DNA from 4 places in the Scandinavium lactucae genome. Region 2 is predicted to be linked to each of the others. Evidence: predicted binding sites of a transcription regulator. Region 2 holds the regulator's gene; each other region holds the start of a gene.
What was found. Region 2 encodes LexA, which represses DNA repair genes until DNA is damaged. Its sites were predicted from a motif close to TNCTGTATGTACATACAGNA; they were not measured.

Region 1 (4,204 bases), on a different contig from region 2:
TGTGGTGCGTTGACCGTCGGTGCGCTGTGGATCAACCTGGAAGAAAGTTCAATGGTACTGGGTCTGATTTGGGGCGCAATCGGCCTGATTTACCTGGCTTGTGTCACCCGTAGCTTCCGCAACCCGGTTCCGCAGTACGAAGACATCGCCTAAGTCATAGCGATAAAAAAAACCGGAGGCATGAACTGTCTCCGGTTTTTTTATACCTGGCATTTAGCCTTAGACTATCTCTTGCGCATATTGATACAGCGCTTTCAGCAGGGCCAGCTTCTCACTATTCCCTTCATACTGCGCGTAAAGCTCTTGCAGCTCGTTGGCGTAGGCTTGCAGATATTCCGGGGTGAACACGTTTCGGCGATGCTCTAACCAGCGCTGCTGCTCCGTTTCGTCCAACGTGCCGGGGAAGTTCCGCGCCCGATAGTTAAACAGCAACTTTTCGACGCGCGCGTCGGCAAAGGTTAAATCCAGAGCGGGCAGGTTGCGCGGCTCGGTTTCCAGCAGGATTTTCATCGCCGTGCGGTCTGCATCGCTAAAGAAGCCGTTGTACAACTGAGTATCAATATTGTCAGACGGTACGAATGGTTCCGCTTCGGCAAAAATAGCCACCACGTTGTCGCGAACCTGTGGGTTATCGCGCAGCACTTTCAGATTATCAAGACACTGCTGGCGATTGATACCCAGGCGGTCGGCATCTTCCGGACGCAGGGTATTGGCCTGGGCCAGAATAGGGCATTTGTTCAGATGCACCAGTTTCACCGGTACGGCCGCCAGCTCGCCGAGATCGGCTTTCGGGGTGTACAAACGCTCGCGTAATTCGTCCGCGTTCAGCTCGAGGAGGGGCGAAATGTCTCCCGCCAGATCGACCATAATCACCGCATTGCGGTTGTCCGGGTGCCAGGCAAGCGGGGCCACCCAACTGGTGTTACCGCGCCAGGCACCGAACATGCCTGAAATATGCACCAGCGGTTTCATTTGCGGTACGTCAATCAGCGTCGCCAGTTTGTTCTTGCCACGGTAGGTATAGAGATAGTCAAACAGCCGCGGCTGGCGGGTTTTAACCAGCTTCGCCATCGCGATAGTGGCGTACACATCGGCCATCGCGTCGTGGGCATTGCTGTGCTCAATCCCGTTGGCTTTGGTCAAGTGTTCGAGCCGGAAACTTGGCAAACCGTCGTCGTTCTCTGGCCAGTTAATCCCTTCCGGGCGCAGCGCGTAGCAGGCGCGCATTACGTCGAGCAGATCCCAGCGAGAGTTATTGTTCTGCCAGCTCCAGGCATACGGGTCGTAGAAGTTGCGATAAAAGATATTGCGCGTGACTTCATCATCGAAACGGACGTTGTTGTAGCCCACCACGCAGGTTTTCGGCACGGTAAACAGGTCATGAATACGACGGGCAAAAGTTGCCTCGTTATCGCCTTTTGCCAGCGCTTCCTGCGGGGTTATCCCGGTTATCATCACCGCCTGAGGCTGGGGCAGATAATCGTCAGCGGGCTTGCAGTAGAACACCTCAGGTTCGCCGATGATGTTGAAATCAGCGTCGGTGCGAATGGCTGCGAACTGTGCTGGCCTGTCCAGCTGCGGGCTGGTGCCGAAGGTTTCATAATCATGAAACAGGAATCCGGCTTGCGGTTGCGTTTCTTGCATGGTCTGTCTGTTACCCGTGAGCGCGTTAGCCGGTTATGGTAAACGATTTGCCCGTTCATCAGAAGCGGAGAGGGGCATTCCCGCGGCGTCGCTCGCAGGAAATGTCATATTTTCTTGCAATTAAACGCTGTCAGGAAAGCGCAACTGCCGTAAAAAGAACGTGAATTTGAGAACGTTGAGGATATGCTGTTGAAAGGCCGTATTTTTATTGCTGTTTCTTTGCTCGCGTCGAGCATTTCCTGCGCAGTTGCCGCAGATTTTATTCCCGCACCGGTACAACCTCCCGCTATCCAGGCTGCGTCCTGGGTGTTGATGGATTTCACTACAGGCCAGGTTCTGACTGCCGGTAATGAACACCAGCAGCGTAATCCCGCCAGCCTCACTAAGTTGATGACCGGATATGTCGTGGACCGCGCTATCGACAGCCACCGTATTTCACCCGATGACATCGTCACCGTCGGACGCGATGCCTGGGCCAAAGGCAATCCGGTGTTTGACGGCTCTTCACTGATGTTTCTGAAAGCAGGCGATCGGGTCAGCGTCCACGATTTAAGCCGTGGCCTGATTGTCGATTCCGGGAACGATGCCTGTGTGGCGCTGGCTGACTATGTCGCGGGCGGCCAGCCGCAGTTCGTCAACATGATGAATGATTACGTGAAGAAGCTGGGCCTGAAAGACACCCATTTCGAAACAGTGCACGGTCTTGATGCGCCAGGACAGCACAGTTCAGCATACGATTTGGCGGTCCTTTCCCGGGCTATCATTCACGGTGAGCCAGACTTCTATCATATGTACAGCGAAAAGAGTCTGACGTGGAACGGTATCACGCAGAACAACCGGAACGGCCTGCTGTGGGATAAAACGCTGAATGTCGACGGGCTGAAAACAGGGCATACCGCCAGCGCGGGCTTTAACCTGATCGCCTCTGCCGTCGACGGGAAGCGTCGTCTGATAGCGGTCGTAATGGGGGCGCAAAGCCCTAAAGGTCGTGAAGATCAGGCGCGGAAGCTGTTGCAGTGGGGTCAACAGAACTTTGATACGGTGCAAATCCTCCATAACGGTAAAAAGGTGGGCACAGAGCGGATCTGGTATGGCTCTCAAGAGCACATCGATCTCGGCACCGATCAGGACTTCTGGCTGGCGCTGCCGAAGGCCGAAGTACCGAACATTAAAGCCAAATACGTGATGGATAAGAAAGAGCTTGAGGCACCGATTGCCGCGCATCAGCGCGTGGGCGAAATTGAGCTCTACGATGGCGATAAGATTGTCGCCCACTGGCCGCTGGTGACGCTGGAAAGCGTCGGCAAAGGTGGCATGTTCTCCCGCTTTAGCGACTGGATGCACCACAAATCCTGACGTTATCGACCAGACATTGCGCCCTCTTCGGAGGGCGTTTTACTTTTCCGTTCTGTGAAATATCGCACATACTCAATCGGGGCTGTTTGCTAAGTTTTGCATGTATATTTATCCAGTAAACGTAGTCGCGGAGGCAATATGGATTACAGCATCAAGCAGGAAAATCGGCGTGTAGTGGCAGGTTTTCACATGGTAGGCCCGTGGGAAAAGACCGTTAAACAGGGGTTTGAACAGTTAGCGATGTGGGTTAACGGGCAGAAGATCCCCGCCAGAGAATGGGTAGCGGTCTATTACGACAATCCAGACCAGGTGCCAGCGGAAAAACTGCGCTGCGATACGGTCGTCACCGTCGATGAGGGCTTTACGCCCCCGGCCAATAGCGAAGGGGTGATTGTGACGGAAATCGCGGCCGGGTTGTACGCGAAAGCTCAAGCGCGCGTTATCGGGAACGATTTCTCGACGCCGTGGTATCAGTTCTTCAATAGCGTGTTGCAGGACAACGAGCATGAGATAGACGAGAAACCGTGCTTTGAACTGTACCTCAATGACGGTAACAAAGATGGGCACTGGGATATCGAGATGTATGTGTCTGTTAAAAAACGCGCGTTTTGAGGTTAACAAGCCTGGTAATTGAAAGGTTATTTGCGCAGACGTGATGCCAGCCGTAGAAAAACAGATACAATTGTGTTTTCTGTCCTGGCGGAGAGCAGGTGTGCGCGCCGATAAATCGTTAAGCCCTTTCGAAATCCGTTTATATCGTCACTACCGTGTGGTTCACGGTGTGCGTATTGCTCTGGCCTTTGTGCTGACGTTCCTGCTGGTGCGCCTTTTTGATGTGCCAGAAGGGACGTGGCCTCTGATTACTATCGTGGTCATCATGGGCCCGATCTCCTTCTGGGGAAATGTGGTCCCGCGCGCATTTGAGCGTATCGGTGGCACGATATTTGGTTCTGCACTGGGGCTTGTAGCGCTAAAGCTTGAATTGATATCGTTGCCGCTGATGATGTTATGGTGTGCGGCGGCGATGTTCCTCTGCGGCTGGCTGGCGCTGGGCAAGAAGCCCTATCAGGCCTTACTGATCGGCATCACCCTTGCGGTGGTGGTCGGCGCACCCGCAGGCGATATGCATATCGCGCTGTGGCGAAGCGGGGATGTGGTCATTGGCTCGCTGCTGGCAATGCTGTTTACCGGGATTTGGCCGCAG
Region 2 (4,204 bases):
GCCAGAAATTCAGGTTGATGCCTGCGGCGATATGCGGCGGCACCAGCCCCTGGTGATAAAGCACGTAAGAGAGCAGCATATAGTCCATGTGGCTGCGGTGGCAGGGCACATAGACAATCTCATGGCCGTCGTGCGCCAGCTGACGCACGCGCTCGGCGTTATTGACGTTGATCCCCTGGTACAAACGGTTCCAGGTGAAGCCGAGTACGCGGTCGGTGAGACGAATCATCTCGTAAGAGAAGTTGGCGGCAATCTCTTCCATCAGCGCAATGGCGTTCTGCTGTGCTTTTTCATGGGAGATTTTCTTGCTGCGCGCTTCGTCTTCTACCGCACGGGCAATCGCTTTGGATGCCAGCAGCTTATTGAACAAGTCCTGACGGGCAGGCAGACGCGGGCCGACGGCAGCCAGACGCTGACGGGCAAAATGGGTACGCGCCACGCGGGCCAGCTTCTGAGCGATAATTTTATCGGTGCCGTGCTCGGTGGCCATGCGGCGCAGCGACACGGACGGCGAGAAACGCACGAAGCTGTCGCGACCAAGCCAGGTCACGGCGAAGAATTTCTGGAAGCCGTTCATCATGCGCAGAGGCGGATTGGCTTCGCCTTTTTCACGGCCCGGTGAGCGACCAAACATCACCGACACTGGAACCATTTGCACATCGAGTTCTGGATTGCTGCGATGCAAATCCAGATAATGATGGAAGAGCTTGATAGACTCTTCTTTCGGCGTGTAATACGTAAACGCGCGCGGCCCGCCGTGAATGAACACGTAGCGCGGCAGCACGGTGCCGTCGATCTCCAGCGGTTCCAGCGGATCCGGGAGGTCATGCGCCAGACATTGGGCGCGTAACGTCAGCAGGTCTGCTTTCGAGTTATACGGCAGAACATACATAATTGGGCGTGAGGTATCGAGTCCCAGTTCCTCGGCAGGATTTGCCGGGATAGACTTGCTTTTTACCAGCACGCTTAATGGTAAATTCAGTAATTTATAGTAAATTCGTGGCCAGCCAGACATAAACGATGTAAAGCCTCTGGTTAATCATGCAAATGCGCCGCAAGGATAACAGAAAGTACACAGAATATCTGTTCTACCACGCGCGGCGCACACCGACATTGACGCTAATAATGCAAAAGGTTCTTTTGATGGCAAATGATACCACCGGGTTCACCCGAATCTTCAAAGCGGCAGGCTATTCCTGGAAGGGTTTCCGCGCCGCATGGCAAAACGAAGCGGCCTTTCGCCAGGAGGGAACCGCCGCCATTATCGCCGTCATCATCGCCTGTTGGTTAGACGTGGATGCGATCACTCGGGTGCTACTGATTGGCTCGGTCCTGTTGGTGATGATAGTGGAAATTCTCAACAGCGCGATCGAAGCCGTGGTCGATCGCATCGGCACAGAACGTCACGAGCTGTCCGGGCGAGCGAAAGACATGGGCTCCGCCGCGGTGCTGCTGTCGATTATGGTCGCTGTCTTCACCTGGGTGTCGCTGCTGTGGACGCATTTTCGCTAACGCTCGCATAATTACGCAAACGTCTGGTTTTTTGTGCGTTTTGCGGTTCCAAAATCGCCATTAGCTGTATATACTCACAGCATAACTGTATATACACCCAGGGGGCGGAATGAAAGCGTTAACGACCAGGCAGCAAGAGGTGTTCGATCTTATTCGGGATCACATCAGCCAAACCGGCATGCCGCCAACGCGTGCGGAAATCGCGCAGCGCTTGGGGTTCCGTTCCCCGAACGCGGCTGAAGAGCATCTGAAAGCGCTGGCACGTAAAGGCGTCATCGAGATTGTTTCCGGCGCATCCCGCGGTATTCGTCTGCTGATTGAAGAAGAATCAGGCATTCCGCTGATTGGCCGCGTCGCAGCGGGTGAACCCCTGCTGGCACAGCAACATATCGAAGCACATTACCAGGTCGATCCGGCGATGTTTAAGCCGAGCGCCGATTTCCTGCTGCGCGTCAGCGGTATGTCGATGCGTGATATCGGTATTCTTGACGGCGATCTGCTGGCGGTGCATAAAACCCAGGACGTGCGTAACGGCCAGGTGGTTGTCGCCCGTATTGATGACGAAGTGACCGTGAAACGCCTGAAAAAGCAGGGCAGCACCGTTGAACTGCTGCCGGAAAACAGCGAGTTTTCCCCGATTGTGGTCGATCTGCGCCAGCAGAACTTCTCCATCGAAGGGCTGGCGGTTGGCGTTATCCGCAATGGCGAATGGCAGTAACCGTCTCGTCAGGCCGGAATTAAGTATTTTCAGTGGCACCGTTCTGGTGCCATTTTGTTATCTTTTTTACCTCATTCACTCGTACAGGTTTTCTCATGTCGCTCTTCAGCGCTGCGGACAAGGCATTGTGGCGTCTTGCGCTACCCATGATTTTCTCCAACATCACCGTGCCACTGCTTGGCCTGGTGGACACGGCGGTTATCGGCCATCTCGATAGCCCGGTGTATCTCGGCGGCGTAGCGGTCGGCTCAATGGCGACCAGCTTCCTGTTTATGCTGCTGCTGTTCCTGCGGATGAGCACTACCGGCCTGACCGCGCAAGCCTTCGGCGCAAAAGACCCCGTTCGCCTCGCCAGAGCGCTGGTGCAGCCGTTGCTTCTGGCGATTGGCGCTGGAGCAGCCATCGTGCTGCTGCGCACCCCGTTGATTGACCTGGCGCTGCATATTGTTGGCGGCAGCGAGGCGGTACTCGAACAGGCCCGCCGCTTCCTCGAGATTCGCTGGCTGAGCGCGCCTGCATCGCTGGCTAACCTGGTGCTGCTGGGCTGGCTGCTTGGGGTTCAATATGCGCGGGCCCCGGTAATTTTGCTGGTGGTCGGCAATGTGCTGAACATCGCGCTCGATTTATGGCTGGTGATGGGCCTGCACATGAACGTGCAGGGAGCCGCGCTGGCCACGGTCTGCGCCGAATACGTGACTTTTTTCATCGGCCTGCTGATGGTGCGTCGGGTGTTACACCTGCGCGGCATTTCGTGGGCGCTAATGAAAGATGCCTGGCGCGGTAATATTCGCCGCCTGTTGGCGCTCAACCGCGACATCATGCTGCGTTCGCTGCTGCTGCAGCTATGCTTTGGCGCGCTGACGGTATTAGGTGCCCGGCTTGGGAGTGACATCGTCGCGGTCAACGCGGTGCTGATGACCATGTTGACCTTTACCGCCTACGCGCTGGACGGCTTTGCCTACGCGGTGGAAGCCCACTCCGGGCAGGCGTATGGTGCGCGTGATGACAGCCAACTGTTGCAGGTCTGGAAAGCGGCGTGCCGTCAATCCGGCATTGTCGCCCTGGCGTTCGCGCTAATTTATGCGCTAGCGGGAGAACAGATTGTTGCCATGCTGACGTCCATCACTGAGCTGCGGGAACTGGCCGATCGCTACGTTATCTGGCAGGTGGTTCTGCCGGTGATCGGCGTGTGGTGTTATCTGCTCGACGGCATGTTTATTGGTGCCACGCGTGGGGCGGAGATGCGTAACAGCATGGCGGTGGCGGCGGCGGGTTTTGCCCTGACTCTGTTCACTGTGCCCGTTCTCGGCAATCACGGATTATGGTTGGCGCTGGCGGTATTCCTCGCCCTGCGCGGCCTGGCGCTGGCGTGGATTTGGCGGCGTCACGGGCAACACGGAACCTGGTTTTCGTAGCTGCTTCGTTTTTAGTCGATGGTTAAAGATTCTGAATAATCTTCAGCAGGCAAAATCCTTACCTATACTGATTACCACGTCCAGCAGAAAACAGTGTTTTACGGACGATGTTATTTCACTCTCTCCACCGAACTAAGAGGAATGGATCATGAATAAAGACGAAGTCGGCGGTAACTGGAAACAGCTCAAAGGTAAAGTGAAAGAGAAATGGGGTAAGCTGACCGATGATGACTTCACCGTCATTGAAGGTAAGCGCGACCAGCTGGTCGGGAAAATCCAGGAACGTTACGGCTATGAGAAAGATCAGGCCGAGAACGAAGTGAAAGACTGGGAAACCCGCAACGATTACCGCTGGTAAATAAATGCACTACCCGTGCGTACACGGATGTACAACCCTCAGGGCGGCTTAAAGGCCGCCCGATATTTTTCTGGCGCTTATTTCTGACCCGGTTTGCGTTTGATGAGGATCGTATGATCGTGACCGCAGCAGTCCTGTGTGCGGCAAGCTTCCACCTCGACACACCCTGAACACAGCCCATGGGCTTCAATCACGTTATGA
Region 3 (4,204 bases), on a different contig from region 2:
ATGCCCACAGCGTAGCCTCTGCCAGCAATTCGCCGTCAGTATGATCCACGATGCTGTGCCAGGTTTGTTCTGAACCCGGAAAGCGCAAAGGTAAACCCAGGGCCTTACACAACGACGCATACAGGGCGATGCTCAGCGCAAGATTCATGGTGTTTCCAGGCACCGTGCTCCCCACAACACCCGGTCTGATGGCATTCCAGTGCCACGTTTTTCCCCGTTGAAATTGGCTGAGCCACGTCAGCTGAGCGGCATTAAACTCAGCCCCGGGAACCCCAGGATCGCTTTCACGCGCCGGGGTTTTGAACGGTCCAAGATGTGCGCCGTAGACTTTATATCCCTGCATCAGACTTACCGTTTTTAGGGGTGTCGTTTTCTCTATGTTGCTGACCAGGTTGCGTAGCATGGTGACATTCGGTTCAACCATTTCTGTCCAGTTCGCGGCGTTCAACCAGGCGCTGTAAAAAATATGCGTGACGCCATTGAGAGGCTGCAACATTCGGGCGCTGTGCTGTTCGTCGAGTAAATCGACGTTTATGAGCGGAATGCCTTCAGGATGGGATTCAGCATGGCGGCTCAGGCCGATGACCTCCCACTCATTGTGCAGCAGCGTTTTGACCAACTGCCTGCCAACAATACCACTGGCACCAGCGACCAGCGCGACGTGTTTTTGCTGGGTATTATTCATGATGTTTCTCCCGATAAGGTGACAGGTACAGTGTGATATATTATTTTTTTCACACATACCCCATGAAATCGATGGCACTTATAAGCAGAATCATTAAATGAATAATAAGCTCAATGCCATTTCCACCTTTTTACGCGTCGCAGAAGCGGGCTCTTTTTCTGCTGCCGCCCGCCAGAGCGGGATGAAACAATCGGCCATCAGTCAGCAGATCGCGGCCCTCGAGGAAGCACTCGGTGTGGTGTTGCTGCATCGAACCACGCGAGTGATGGTGCTGACCGAACAGGGAGAACGTTACCGACATGATATGCAGATTCTGCTGGACGCCATGCGTGAAGCAGAAAGGCGGCTGAATCCTGCCGAACCTGAATTTCAGGGCAAGGTGCACGTGCAGTTGCCGAGCGGGCTGGGACAGCTTTTTCTGCCCCATCTGCTGTTGCTTCAGAAAATGCATCCCGGATTGCAGCTCAGGCTTTCACTTGATGATCGCCTCGCCGATCTTGTCACGGAACAGGTGGATGTCGCGCTGAGACTGAGCCATGAGCCGCCGAACGCGCATCCGGCGCGCGTGCTGGCGCGTATTGAAACGGCGCTCTTTGCTGCCCCCGATTTTAATCCGGTTCATTCGGTGGACGAGTTGGCTGCCCATCCACACGTACGCTTCAGCGGCATCGGGCCGGACGCGCCGTTACGGTTAGTCTGTGGGGATGAAACTATCGACGTAAAAGTGAATACTGTTTTCCGGGCCAACAACAGTGACGCGCTGTTACAGGCGCTCGAGGCAGGTATCGGTATCGGTGGCATGCAGCGCCCCCTCGCGGCCAGGGCTTTACAATCCGGCAGACTGGTTCCGGTATTACCCGCTTACCGATTACCGGACCGCTTCCTCTATGCCGTCTATCCCGATGCCCGCTTTATCCCGCAGAGGGTCAGAAGCATTATCAGGATGATCGAACAAGTGCTGCCTGAGATAACGGGCAATCGCTAACGGCGGGTAAACCTCCCGACGGCAAGAAAGCGGCCATTTTATTTTGTATTGATCTTCAACGGCTTTCCGGGATCCGCCGTCAGGGCACTTGATCATTCCCATCAATCCCGGCAATACTGTATATATAAACAGTATTTCCGAGGTTGTTTACTGATGAAGCCCATTCCTTCCACTGACACAGAGAGTGCCATCGCCCTGCCGCTCTTTACCGAGCGCGTCTCCTGCGGCTTTCCGAGCCCGGCGGCGGACTATATTGATGAAGCAATCGATCTGGTGAAAAGCCTGATCCCGCATCCCTCTGCCACCTACGTTTTGCGCGTATCAGGCGATTCGATGCGCGATGCAGCGATCGTGCCGGAGTCAATGTTGCTGGTGGATTCCAGCCTGCGGGCAGGCGATGGCGATATCGTGGTGGCCCGTCTGAGCAGCGGATTTACCGTCAAGCGTCTGCGGCTGCACCCTGCCCCACATCTGATGCCGGAGAATCCGGCCTATTCACCGATCCCCCTTCACGAAAGCGACGACGTGCAGATCCTCGGGGTGGTCACCACAGTGATCACTCTGCCGCAGCGGTCTGCCCCGCACAAACAGAAATGAAAGTGTCGCTTTCACCACCAGCTGTATATTTATACAGTTATGCGAAAAATTTTAACATGATGGGTCGCCCCACCGGCCCCTCCATTTGCCAAACGAAATGATAGCGACCAGGCTTAAAGGGATACCTTCTTAAAAACTAAGGAGACACGATGAAGAAAGGCCCGTTAATTATCCTGTTTTGTTTACTCGGTGTGCAAAGCGTTCAGGCGCAAGAAACCGGAGGGCTCAAAGAAAACGTCGCCCCGCCTCCTGCGCATAAAATTGAAGATGGCTATCGCGGAACCGATGATGCACGCGTGATGACCGTCAAATTTGCCAAAACCATGCATGATGGCGCGACGCTTTCCTTACGGGGTAATCTCATCAAGCATAAAGGTGACGATCGCTATGTCTTCCGCGACAAAACGGACACCATCGACGTTATCATCCCGAAAGCCGTTTTTGACGGGCGCGAAGTTCAACCCGATCAGATGATCAGCATCAACGGCAGCCTCGACAAGAAATTGTCACCGCCGGTTGTCCGAATCGACCGTCTTCAAAAATAAACGCCCACTTATGCCCTGGCGGGTTCCGCCAACCGCGACAACAAACCTGTCAGGGCATAAGCAGTGGCTTGGGTAATGACCGCCTCACAATCGCCGTCAAAATGAACACATTCGCTGACGATGTCCGATGGCGATAAGTACCAGGCAAACCAGACGGTTCCGGCTGGTGTGCCATCCTCACCCCCATCAGGCCCGGCATAGCCGCTGACGGCAATGCTCACCTGCGCACCCGTGCGGGTAATTGCCCCTGCTGCCATTTCGGTGACGGTTTCCTGGCTCACGGCGGTATGGTTTTTGAGGGTCAGAGGATGAACACCCAGCACCGCTTCTTTTGCCGCATCGTTAAACGTCACAAACCCCGCCCCGAAGTATAATGGCGTGTCCTCGGCGGCACATAACGTTGACGCGATATGTCCGCCAGTGCAGGATTCTGCGGTGGTAAGCGTCAGCTTTCTGGCAATGAGTAAATGGCCGAGTTGATTGGCGATAACTGTGGTTGAAGTGCTCATCGTGATGTTGTTCTTCCAAAGTTGGCTAGCAGGGACACTCTGTTCAGGCTGGCATATTAAAACGCAACCAATCCTGTACATGCGATACTCATTTTTAGCCCTGATAATCAGGGCCACCATCGAACCTTCACCCCATTGATTATCCTTCGGCGCTCATTATTGAGATGTGTCCATTTTTCTCAAGGATGGCAAATTTTATTTTTTCCAGGTCCGATATCCCCTGGTTGGTTCGTGCTGATATCATAATATCATCCAGAGTAATCCCCGCTTTATTCATCTTGTGATACGCGGGCACACCATTTTCCACAAGAATGATCGGCGATCCATCCAGCATATAGTCTATCCAGTTTGATTTGCGCTTGATATAGCCAAAGAATATATCCGCAATAATCAAGGTGATGATGGTTAACGCGGCACCGGTCACCGAAAAATCATCGCCTAATAACGCCTGTTGTGTCGCTTCGCTGATGATTAATAGCAGAATGAGGTCAAAAGAGGTCATTTGCATCAGCGCCCTTCTGCCTGCAATTCTAAATACGATCAACAAAATAAGGTAGATACCTAAGGCACGAAATACCGTTTCCATGCTGCGCTCCTGTCAGGGATAGATAAATTGGCGAAAAGGGATCGAGTCCTGGTCATCAAGGGAAATACGGATATTTCCCATACCCGCTTTCCGTGGCTGCGTTCCCAACCATATCACCTGTTGATCAATGCCCGGCTTTACGTTGTAAACCATCTTCAGCGCCGCCCCGTCACTGTAAGTTCGTACCGGCACAGGATGTAAGGTTAATATTTCAAACGTGTCCATAAAATCACCATCGAGCACCACGGTATACGTTTTTTTATCCTGTGTATTGACCGTGATTTTCATCGACATATC
Region 4 (4,204 bases), on a different contig from region 2:
CAATCCATCGGGCCGTCACGTCCGGATCCTTTGACCCCGGCAGAACGGTCTCCCGCAGGGCATCTTCGCGCTCGACCAACACCCGAGTACCGTTGCTATCAATCAGGCTAATTTGCGGGCAGCGCTGCGGGTTGGCGTAAACTTCCCCTTCGGTGCCATGCATTAACAGCGCCCGACCGCCAATATCACCGAAGAATTTGCCCACACGCGGCACATATTCCGGATGAGAAACGCTCGACAGGCGCAGAGCAGCATCCTCCTCAAACGGCGTAGCGACCTTCGCCAGGGTATGGGCACTGTTACGTACGCCCATACGCCAGCGCATCCCGAGCTGATTTTCAAGCGGTGGGCAGAAGGCACCAATCGGCATGTACACCGGCTGATGACCGTCAAGCTTCGCCTGCGCCTGCCCGGCATGCCGCGTCGGCTCCACGCCCAACAGGGTGAAAATGGTTTCGGTCAGCACCCGGGTAGGATCATGGCTGACGCCGTGCACCAGCACCGGGAAACCAAGCTTGTGCAGCAGCATCGCCAGCAGCGGCGTGAGGTTGGCCTGCTTGCGCGCACCGTTATAGCTTGGAATAACAATCGGCATCGGCTTCGCCACTGGCGGGGTGAGGCGAACAGTGTGCTGCTGCATCGCCTCGTAGAAGCCGAGCATTTCGGCCTCACCTTCGCCTTTAATGCGCAGCGCAATCAAAATGCCGCCCAGTTCCAGTTCCGGCACCTCGCCTTTGAGCATCTGCGCGTACAGCCCACGCGCGGTATCGGTGTCCAGGTCGCGGGCGTGATTTTTGCCACGGCCAACTTCTTTAATGATTTTGCGATAGTCCATGCATTGCTCCTGACAGCAGGTCAGCGTCTTTTACGCCGCGCCGGTAAACTTTTGCTTTTTACTATACCTTCTGGCGCGTCGGGTTGCTCGATGGGAAATACCGGCAGCGCATTCAGCAGACGCGGGCCATAATTTTTGGTCAGCAGACGCTTGTCGTAAATGACCACTTCGCCCCAGCATCCGTGGCTACGAATCAAACGCCCAACCTGCTGAATAAGGTTGAACGAGGCGCTGGGCAGACTTTGCACCTCAAACGGATAACGATTGAGGCTTTTCAGCCACTCACCCTCGGTGATGACCACCGGGCTGTCGATCGGTGGAAAGGCAATTTTGTGGATATGCACCTGGCTGAGTAATTCGCCTTTCAAATCGAGCCCTTCGGCAAACGACTGTAACCCGACCAGCACGCTGCGCTCGCCGCTTTCGACGCGTTTACGGTGCAGTTCCACCAGCCGATAGCGCGGTTGATCGCCCTGCACCAGCAGCAACAGGCGCAAATCCGGAACATATTCGAGAAAACGCTGCATCGCCCGGCCGCTGGCGAACAGCACCAGCATCCCGAGATGCTTTTTGGCTTCAACCTGCTCACGGAAAAAGGCGGCCATTTCGGCCAGATGCAGCTCTTCATTGTCCATCGACGGCTCAACGCGCATCCGAGGAATGATGATTTTCCCTTGTTCGACGTGGTTAAACGGCGAATCGAGGGAAACAAAGCGGTCACCTGCTTTTTCCTTCAGGCCGCTCATCTCCTGCAAACGCGAGAAGCTATTAAGCGAACGCAGCGTGGCCGAGGTCACTACAATATGCGGCACACGCCGCCAGAGCAGCTTTTCCAGCTGATCGCTGACCCGAATGCCCACGCAGTGGAACCAGACGTGCGGCTGCCCATCGCGCTGGTCACGGGTCGCCCATTTGGTGACCGGCGCACCTGACGCCTGGACCATCGCCGCCAAGCGCCACAGTTTGCTTTGCGCTTCGAACATGCCCAGCGCGCGGTTCATTTGCAGCAGCACCCGGTGCAAACGAACGATATCGTGCGAGCCGGTTTTCTCACTGAGATCGTTGAGGAACAGCTCGGATAAACCCCGCAGCATTTCAGTGAGTTTCGCCAGCCGTTGACACAGCACCATCACTTCGTCTGGCAGTTCGCCCATCGCAAAGCGGTGTTCTGCTTCCGGCCCGGCAGGCATAAACAGACTGAGAATATTATTCAGCGAAACAATATGTTCATACAGCTCATCGCAATGTTCTTTCAGCCGTTCCGGCGAGGCCAGCGGGGGCACAGTTTTCGGCCGGAACTGCTCCATGCAGGTCGCCACCAGTTTGCTGAATAAATCGAGCTGCAAGCGATACCAGGGCGCGGTAATTTCGGCGCTCATTTCCAGTGCATCGCGGGCCACATCCGGCAGATGATGGCCTTCATCGAGCACCAGCAGCAAATTTTTCGCTTCAGGCAACACCGCTTCGCTTTCCATCGCCGCCATCACTAACGCATGGTTAGCGACCACCACTTCTGCTTCCTGAATTTCGCGGCGTGCCACGAAGAACGGGCATTCGCGGTAATAATGACAGTTGCGGTTGAGGCAGCTGGCTTTGTCGGTGCTCAGACGACGCCACAGGTCGTCATCAATGGCCTGATCGGTGTGATCGCGCAGGCCGTCCCATTTATAGCTGTCTAAATCGGCTTTCAGTTTGGCGCAGCGCTTCTGCTCTTCCTGATTATTCGGCGTGAGCTCGTCGTCGAGAAAGGCCAGTAAATCCTGCTGCGTCGGTTCGGTGCTGGAGAGCGCGGCCAGGTTACGGGGGCAAACATAGCGCCCACGGCCAAATGCAGCGGTGAAGCGCAGATCGGGAATGATTTTCTTTAGCAGCGGCAAGTCTTTGCTGTAGATCTGATCCTGTAAGGCGACGTTGGCGGTGCTGATGACCAGCGTTTTTTGCTCTTCGCGAGCAATTGCTATCCCGGGGATCAGATAGGAGAGCGTTTTACCCACGCCGGTTGGCGCTTCGATAGCCAGATGCCTGCCCTCGTCACCGGCGAGCGTTTTTGCCACGTCGGCAATCATCTGCCGCTGCGGTGCCCGGGGGATAAAATCGGGGATCTGTTCCTGGAGCGCCTTGTACCATGACGCGATTTGCGCCTTCAGCGCGGCGGTGAGTGCCATCGAAAAGTCCGAATACTGTATAAACAGCCACTATTCTGGCATTTTCCGGCGACGGGGGCAAAAAAAATGGCCGCGTTTGCGGCCATTCTCGTAAATTACTGCTCGCGAAGATTACTGCGCGGCAGCAGGCTTGCGCGGACGGCGTCGACGGGCGGCGGCACCATCGGCGGCGCGGCGTGGCTGTTCGCCTTCGCTACGGCGTGACTGACCGTTTCCAGCGGCTGGCTTATCGCTGCGACGTGCCTGACCATTGCCCGCAGGTTTGTCGCTGCGACGCGGTTGGCTCTGACCACGACCACCGCCACCACCGCCACGGCCCTGACGACCGTTGATGATAGGCTCGGCCTGAATGCTTGGGTCCACCTCGTAGCCTGGGAGGGCAATACGGGGGATCTCTTTCTTAAGCAGACGTTCGATGTCGCGCAGGAGTTTATGCTCATCGACGCAGACCAACGACAGCGCTTCACCGGTGGCGGCTGCACGTCCGGTACGGCCGATACGGTGAACGTAATCTTCCGGCACGTTCGGCAACTCGTAGTTCACCACGTGCGGCAGTTCTTCGATATCCAGGCCGCGCGCGGCGATATCAGTCGCCACCAGCACACGCAGGTCACCGGACTTGAAATCTGCCAGGGCGCGAGTACGAGCCCCTTGACTCTTGTTCCCGTGGATAGCGGCGCTGCGAATGCCGTCTTTGTTCAGCTGTTCGGCGAGGTGGTTGGCACCGTGTTTGGTACGGGTGAACACCAGCACCTGTTTCCAGTCGCCTTCGCCAATCATCTGGGACAGCAGTTCCCGCTTGCGCTTCTTATCGACGAAATGCACGTGCTGAGTGATCTGCTCGGAGGCGGTGTTACGGCGCGCGACTTCCACTTCCAGCGGGTTGTGCAGCAGCTTGGAGGCCAGCGATTTGATTTCATCAGAGAAGGTGGCGGAGAACAGCAGGTTCTGCCGCTTGGCAGGCAGCTTCGCCAGCACGCGACGGATGTCATGGATAAAGCCCATGTCCAGCATGCGGTCGGCTTCGTCCAGCACCAGAATTTCGACTTTATCGAGGCTCACGGCACGCTGATGTTCCAGGTCCAGCAAACGCCCCGGGGTGGCGACCAGTACGTCAACGCCGCCGCGCAGTTTCATCATTTGCGGGTTAATGCTCACGCCGCCGAAAACCACCATCGAACGAAGATTCAGATATTGGCTGTAC

Region 1: sbmC (DNA gyrase inhibitor SbmC) is a predicted target of LexA. The motif match lies at 3,099-3,118, and genes of this name have one in related genera.
Region 3: umuD (translesion error-prone DNA polymerase V autoproteolytic subunit) is a predicted target of LexA. The motif match lies at 1,785-1,804, and genes of this name have one in related genera.
Region 4: dinG (ATP-dependent DNA helicase DinG) is a predicted target of LexA. The motif match lies at 3,014-3,033, and genes of this name have one in related genera.

Annotation. Positions count from the first base shown of each region.
Region 1 is NZ_JAWXRD010000027.1:277,812-282,015, reverse strand. It holds gene SIK69_RS09405 (APC family permease) at 1-153, shown strand, start outside; gene sbcB (exodeoxyribonuclease I) at 220-1,644, opposite strand; gene dacD (serine-type D-Ala-D-Ala carboxypeptidase DacD) at 1,834-3,000, shown strand; gene sbmC (DNA gyrase inhibitor SbmC) at 3,139-3,612, shown strand; gene SIK69_RS09385 (FUSC family protein) at 3,713-4,204, shown strand, end outside.
Region 2 is NZ_JAWXRD010000036.1:84,917-89,120, reverse strand. It holds gene plsB (glycerol-3-phosphate 1-O-acyltransferase PlsB) at 1-1,015, opposite strand, end outside; gene SIK69_RS15880 (diacylglycerol kinase) at 1,144-1,512, shown strand; gene lexA (transcriptional repressor LexA) at 1,622-2,230, shown strand; gene dinF (MATE family efflux transporter DinF) at 2,326-3,645, shown strand; gene SIK69_RS15865 (CsbD family protein) at 3,794-4,003, shown strand; gene zur (zinc uptake transcriptional repressor Zur) at 4,081-4,204, opposite strand, start outside.
Region 3 is NZ_JAWXRD010000040.1:81,122-85,325, reverse strand. It holds gene SIK69_RS18075 (SDR family oxidoreductase) at 1-685, opposite strand, end outside; gene SIK69_RS18070 (LysR family transcriptional regulator) at 783-1,670, shown strand; gene umuD (translesion error-prone DNA polymerase V autoproteolytic subunit) at 1,824-2,267, shown strand; gene SIK69_RS18060 (YdeI family stress tolerance OB fold protein) at 2,417-2,812, shown strand; gene SIK69_RS18055 (2-oxo-tetronate isomerase) at 2,821-3,321, opposite strand; gene SIK69_RS18050 (DUF421 domain-containing protein) at 3,461-3,907, opposite strand; gene SIK69_RS18045 (hypothetical protein) at 3,920-4,204, opposite strand, start outside.
Region 4 is NZ_JAWXRD010000038.1:53,821-58,024, forward strand. It holds gene ybiB (DNA-binding protein YbiB) at 1-835, opposite strand, end outside; gene dinG (ATP-dependent DNA helicase DinG) at 856-3,000, opposite strand; gene rhlE (ATP-dependent RNA helicase RhlE) at 3,112-4,204, opposite strand, start outside.